Regions from separate parts of the Paenibacillus sp. FW104-T2 genome, predicted to be linked through region 3. Evidence: predicted binding sites of a transcription regulator. Region 3 holds the regulator's gene; each other region holds the start of a gene.
What was found. The regulator Rex, encoded in region 3, represses fermentation and respiration genes when NADH is low (regulators of the CRP and FNR family bind a similar motif). The targets are predictions, from matches to a motif close to TTGTGAAATATTTCACAA.

Region 1 (2,274 bases), on a different contig from region 3:
GCAGATATTCTGGACCCTGCCTTGCTGCGTCCGGGACGTTTTGACCGTCAAATTACGGTTGACCGCCCTGATGTAAAAGGTCGTGAAGCGGTACTGAAAGTACACTCCCGTAACAAACCACTCACAAAAGATGTGAAACTGGATATTATTGCGAAGCGTACAACAGGCTTCTCTGGTGCGGATCTCGAGAATCTCCTGAATGAAGCGGCATTGCTTGCGGCACGCCGTAACAGAAGAGATATTTCCATGCGTGAGGTAGACGAGGCGATCGACCGTGTCATCGTAGGTACGGAGAAGAAAAGCCGTGTCATCAGTGATCGCGAGAAACGAATTGTTGCTTATCACGAAGCAGGCCATACCATTGTAGGATACTTCCTGGAACATGCCGATATGGTACATAAAGTGACCATCATTCCGCGCGGACGTGCGGGTGGATATGTAATCATGTTGCCAAAAGAAGACCGTATGCTGGTTACCAAGCAAGAGCTCTTGGACAAAGTTACAGGGCTCCTCGGGGGCCGTGTGGCAGAAGAATTGTTCATTGGTGAAATTGGTACTGGTGCATACAGTGACTTCCAGCAAGCGACAGGTATTGTTCGCAGCATGGTTATGGAGTACGGTATGAGTGAGAAATTGGGACCTATGCAATTCGGAAGTTCACAAGGACAGGTATTCCTTGGACGGGATATTGGCCATGAACAGAATTACTCGGATTCCATCGCTTATGAGATCGATCAGGAAATGCAGCGCTTTATCAATGAATGTTACGAGAAATGTAAGGACTTGCTCGTAAAGCATTCCAAAGAAATGCATTTGATCGCTCAAACGTTGCTTGAAGTGGAGACACTGGAAATGGATCAGATCAAACAATTGATCGAGACCGGTTCCTTGACTCCAAAACCGGAGAGCGATAATGATAACGAAGGTACGCCAAGTGAAGGCGGAGAACCAATCGTCGATAACATCGGTGATGTGCGTGTTCGCATTCAAGGCAAAGACGAAACACCTGAACCACCTGCCGGAGATATCCCTAACGATGCTCCGAATCTGGATAAAGGCAACAGTAATGATCCAGATGATGGTGGTACGAAGCCAACGTCTTAATGTCTAACAGAACCTGTTCTGAGAACAGATCAAAGAGAGCCGAGAGGCTCTCTTTTTTGTGCGTTTTGTTCAAATTGCAGAGATAATGATAACTGCGAGCTAGAGCGCGAACTACGCAGGAAACGGTTGATTAGGGTGTTGTTCTGTGCCCTTTTCATTTATTGACAGAGTCGTGAACGTTGTGTACATTAGGTGTTAAACCGCTTGTGATTCGTTTCTCAAGCGAAAATATCGACGCAGATAGTCACAGGAAACGGCGCATGGCGCTGTCCGTCAAAGGAGAGGATCACAGGTGGAAGCTCTGGCTTTAGAGCGCAAGGCTGAGATGAACCGGGAGCTGCGAGCGCGGCTGATGGAGTTGAAGAAGGAACGTAATGCTATTATTCTTGCTCATTATTACCAACGTGACGAAGTACAGGAAGTAGCCGATTTTCGTGGGGATTCATTTCTATTGGCACAGAAAGCCGCACAAACGGATGCGGATGTCATTGTATTCTGCGGGGTTCATTTTATGGGTGAAAGCGCTAAGATTTTGGCCCCAAACAAGACGGTTATTATTCCGGATGAACGTGCTGGATGCCCCATGGCAGACATGGTCAATGTTGAGGGCCTGCGTAAACTGAAAGCGCAGCATCCCAATGCAAAAGTAGTGACGTATATCAATTCCTCGGCTGAGATTAAGGCGGAGACCAACATCTGTTGTACATCGGCCAATGCAGTCAGGGTTATTCAATCTGTTGATTCTGATGAGATTATCTGGGTGCCGGATAAAAACCTCGGACATTATGTTCAGCAGCACACAGACAAAAAAATGATTATCTGGGAAGGGTATTGCAACACTCACGATATGCTGACTGTAAAAGATGTCGTTGAGATGAGAGCTAAATATCCAAATGCCGAGTTTGTCGTACACCCGGAATGTCGTCCAGAAGTCGTGGAGATGGGAGACTTTGTAGGCAGCACGACAGCCATTCTTGAATATTGTAAAAATTCTTCTGCCAAGGAATTTATCGTGGGGACGGAAGATGGTACAGGATACCAGCTGCGACTGGATAGCCCGGATAAACAGTTTCATTTTGCCACCAAGTTCCTGGTGTGTCCAAACATGAAGGTCAACAACCTGAAGAAACTGGTTAAGTGCCTGGAAACGATGAAGCCGGAAATTTACGT
Region 2 (2,274 bases), on a different contig from region 3:
TGGTAGCTCGTAACCTGGTTCGTCCAACAACTCCTTACATGGGTACACAAGGGACATCAGGAATTAAAATTTACGACCAGAATATTGCAGGTACAGGACTGACCGAAACATCTGCTACAGATGACGGGCTGGTGGTGGAAGCTGTAACACTTGAAGATGCTTATCGTCCGGAGTTCATGCCAACGGCTGAGAAACTGCTGCTCAAAGTCATTTACGAACAGGCTACACGCCGAATCGTCGGAGCACAAGTGATGTCCAAGGCGGATCTGACGCAATCAATCAATACAATCTCGGTTTGCATTCAGAACAACATGACCGTAGATGAGCTCGCCTTCATCGACTTCTTCTTCCAACCGCATTACAACAAACCATGGAACTTCTTGAACTCTGCCGGTCTTCAGGCTCTGCCTCCAGTAGAAGTAAAAGCACCAGCGATGGTGTAACTAATGAATCCGAGAACTGCCGCAGCAATGCGGCAGTTTTTTTATTTAACTTGATGTAGTTGATTCTGGAAATGAGTGCTATATTAACAACAGGTTAGAGGTCATACGCAATAGATATGAACATGAAGGAGTGGTTCACAACATGCTTACAACTACAGTATCCGAGCTTAAAGTTCTGCTACAATCTGTACCTCGCTCGTTTCTTGAGCTGAATCCAAATGAACTTGTACAGCCACGCATGGAAGGAAAATGGTCCCGTCTTCAGATTCTTGGTCATTTATGTGATTCGGCACTTCATAACGTAAGCAGGTTTGTCCAAATGCAGCATCAGACCGAACCATTGTCTATAACGCCTTATCATCAAGACCAATGGGTAGAGAGCCAACAATATGTCAGTGCACCAATTGAAGAGGTGTTAAATCTCTGGATCAGTCTGAATCAGTCCGTCATTCGTGTTCTATCCAGCATGCCGGAGACAGGGGAATCACCAACGTGCGTCTTACCTGATGGAAGTGTGGTTACGATGGAATGGCTGGCACAAGATTACGTCCAGCATCTGCAGCACCATCTGCAGCAAATTTTTGGTGAACATCATAACTTGGGAACAGAATAAGTAACCAACCAGCTGCACTCAAGCAAGAGAGCACGGAAGCTGGAACAAGGGGACTTTCAGGACTTTGTGATAAAAGTAACAAACTTGCCGAACCCTTCGCGATACAATGAACATATCAACGATGTACACTGATTTCGTTCATGAATAGTGAAGGAGAGGATGGCATGGCGGCAAAAACACCTCTTGAGGTTGCACAATATACGGTGAACACAGGGATGAAGAAAGGACAGAACCAGGTGTCCTCTGTGCTCGTTCTCAGTTTCCTGGCAGGGGCATTTATTGCGCTTGGCTTCCTGCTGGATATTCGCGTGATTGCCTCCGCCCCGGCGGAATGGGGCAGCTTGGTTAACCTGATCGGTGCAGCGGTATTCCCTGTAGGCTTGATCATGGTATTGATTGGCGGGGGAGAGCTGCTGACAGGTAACATGATGGCAGTACCGCTTGCTACGCTAGCCCGTAAACTGTCCGTAGGCAGCATGCTGAAGAATCTTACTCTGGTCACGATCGGGAACTTTTTGGGTGCACTGTTCGTGGCATATGCGTTCGGGCATGTGCTTGGTCTCACAGGAGAAGGAGTGTATCTGACCAAGGTTGTGGATATGGCGGGACACAAGCTGCATGACGGCTTTCTACAGGCGTTTATATCCGGAATCGGGTGTAACTGGCTGGTAGCCCTGGCGGTGTGGCTATCTTACGCTTCGGATACAATGAGTGGCAAAGTGCTCGGCATTTGGTTTCCGACCATGGCCTTTGTTGCTATTGGATTCCAGCACGTGGTTGCCAATATGTTTCTTATTCCGGCTGCCATCTTCGAAGGGCATTACTCATGGGGGCAGTACATTATGAACTTTATCCCGGTATGGCTCGGTAATCTGACGGGAGGCGCATTGTTCGTTGCTGCTGCCTACTGGATGGTGTACCTGCGTAAGGCGGAACCCGAGGTCAAAGCGGTTGTTCAGCCGGTAGAGCCGGAAGCCAGACCGATGTGGAGCAAACAGGCGTAATCGCCCGCACAATTTCAACTGAATATATTAAAGCGATCCCTTACTGCCATGAGGTCACGGTGTATGTTATACCGTAAGCCGGCGAAGATGGGATCGCTTTTTTACTACAGACAAAATAAATTCGCCATGACAAGGTTCGGGGGAACGAAACCTGTTCATGGCGAATTTCGGGAGTGGTCCATGATATGGCATGAGGAGGAAGTGGGGAAACACT
Region 3 (2,274 bases):
TTCCGACATATGGGTGTGCAGCGGCAGATCCAGATCATGTGCAACCTGTACCAGCTTCTCTATGTAATCCGGAGGGCAAGTATACGGCGCATGCGGTGAGATGATCGTCGTAATTCGACCACCAGCCTGTCCGTTCCACTCGCGTGCAAACGCAGCCGATTCTTGCAGTTTGCGCATTTGCTCTTCTTCGGAACAGAGACCAATGACACCACGTGCCAATGCGGCACGAATCCCGGATTGTTCAACCACTTTTGCCACCTGGTCCATATGATCATACATATCCAGGAATGCAGTTGTTCCGCCTTTCAGCATTTCTAATACAGAAAGCGAGGTGCCCCAATACACGTCCTCAGACGTCATTTTCGCCTCCATAGGCCACATTTTCTCCTGAAGCCATACTTGCAGGGCCAGATCGTCCCCGTGACCTCTCAGAAGGGACATGGCTGCGTGACCATGCGTATTGATCAGACCCGGCAAAAAGACCAGTCCTTTGCCATCAACCTTCGGCAGGCTCTCATCTCCATCCGGCAGTGTCTCACCAATATGCACAATCTTATCGTCTTCAACCACCATATACCCTTGAACCACGGTCCATTCCGTACCACTATTTACAGCAAATTTGCCGTTATGAATTACCCATCTATTTGTCGTCATCTTCCTCGTCGTCCTTTCCGTTCTCCAGATAATAAGCAAGGCTAAGCAGATCCGTTGTAAAATCAGCATGATGAATACGGACGTGCGGTGGTGTTTTCAAGATGGTTGGTGCAAAGTTCAGAATCGCTTCAATGCCGGATTCCACGAGCTGATCGGCTACGTTCTGAGCTTCGGTATCCGGAACGGTAATGATACCAATACGAATATTATCTTTTTTGACCGAGTCCGTTAGTTCATTCATGGGCTGTACTTTCAGGCTGTTAATCTGACTGCCGATCTTAGGACCGTATGCATCGAAAACAGCAACAATTTTCATGTTGTCTTTCAGATAGGCGTTGTAATTGGACAATGCATGTCCCAAGTTACCAGCTCCGACCAGAGCAACATTGATTTGCTGATCAATTTTCAATATATGACGGATTTTCTCGATTAGATACGATACGTCATATCCAATGCCTTTGCGACCGAAGTCCCCAAAGTATGCAAGGTCTTTGCGAATCTGGGCAGGATTAAGATCCAGGCGTAGTCCCAGTTCCTGTGATGACACCGTGCCCACCTCACGTTGATGCAGTTCATTCAAATAGCGCAAGTAAACAGGCAACCTGCGTACCACAGCTTCCGAAATTTTATCTGATTTCATTACATTACTCCCCCTTACCAAGGCCACAATAGATAAATAAAAATGTAGCATCCCGCATAACCTTTTTCGTTTCCGAATGAAATCATGCAAGATGCCTTATAAGATATCAAGTTAAAAGTGCTTCAAAAATAATTCACACTCTAATAAAGTTTACAGCGAGAAGCCCTTATTGCGCAACGATGTCACTCCTGATTCGAAGCAGACGCGTCCTGAGCCGGCGTTTCCAGCCACTCGCTAATCCGTGGAACCATCTGTTCAGTCAGCATATGTTCCATTTTGGGACCGGGTAATGAATACAGGAAATACTTTCCGTAATAAGACTCAATCACCCGTGTATCGTAAACGATGACTATGCCCCGATCCTTAGCCGTACGAACAAGCCTGCCGAATCCCTGCTTGAAACGGATGACGGCCTGTGGAACAGACAGCTTCATAAACGGATTCTTTTTCTGTTCCTGCAGCAGTTCACTCTTCGCCTCGACGAGTGGATGGTTCGGTGGCTGGAAAGGCAATCTGACAATGGCCAGACATGTTAAAGCCTCTCCAGGGATATCTACTCCTTCCCAGAAACTGCTGGTGCCCAGCAGAACGGTTGCTTTCGCATCCTGGAACCTGCGGGTTAACTTGGAACGACTACCACTATCAACGCCTTGACCGAGCAGCGAAATATCGTTACCCGACAGCGCTTCTTTTAATGGGTCATACACCTGGCGCAGCATTCGGTATGAAGTAAAGAGCACCATCATACGGCCCCTTGTCGCAATAGCCGTTTCGGCCAGAGATCGTACAAGCATGTCGACAAAGTGAGCATCCCCCACACTGCCTTTTACGCTTGGGAAATCACGAGGGATGACCAGCAAAGCCTGGTCCCTATACCGGAATGGCGATGGCAGCATGGACGTCAGCAAACGGTTATTATCGGCTGCTTCCTGCAAGCCAAGCTGTTCAATCATGAACTGAAATGACTTATCGACCGATAG

Region 1: the regulator Rex is predicted to act here: its motif matches at 1,309-1,326, upstream of nadA (quinolinate synthase NadA).
Region 2: the regulator Rex is predicted to act here: its motif matches at 1,121-1,138, upstream of AC3WQ3_RS02145 (formate/nitrite transporter family protein).

The regions. Positions count from the first base shown of each region.
Region 1 covers NZ_JBYTCE010000027.1:47,165-49,438, forward strand. The annotation lists gene ftsH (ATP-dependent zinc metalloprotease FtsH) at 1-1,104, shown strand, start outside; gene nadA (quinolinate synthase NadA) at 1,397-2,274, shown strand, end outside.
Region 2 covers NZ_JBYTCE010000001.1:487,652-489,925, forward strand. The annotation lists gene AC3WQ3_RS02135 (FAD-dependent oxidoreductase) at 1-443, shown strand, start outside; gene AC3WQ3_RS02140 (DinB family protein) at 586-1,056, shown strand; gene AC3WQ3_RS02145 (formate/nitrite transporter family protein) at 1,221-2,060, shown strand; gene AC3WQ3_RS02150 (hypothetical protein) at 2,124-2,274, shown strand, end outside.
Region 3 covers NZ_JBYTCE010000010.1:124,357-126,630, reverse strand. The annotation lists gene AC3WQ3_RS14740 (amidohydrolase) at 1-654, opposite strand, end outside; gene AC3WQ3_RS14735 (redox-sensing transcriptional repressor Rex) at 641-1,294, opposite strand; gene dinG (ATP-dependent DNA helicase DinG) at 1,477-2,274, opposite strand, start outside.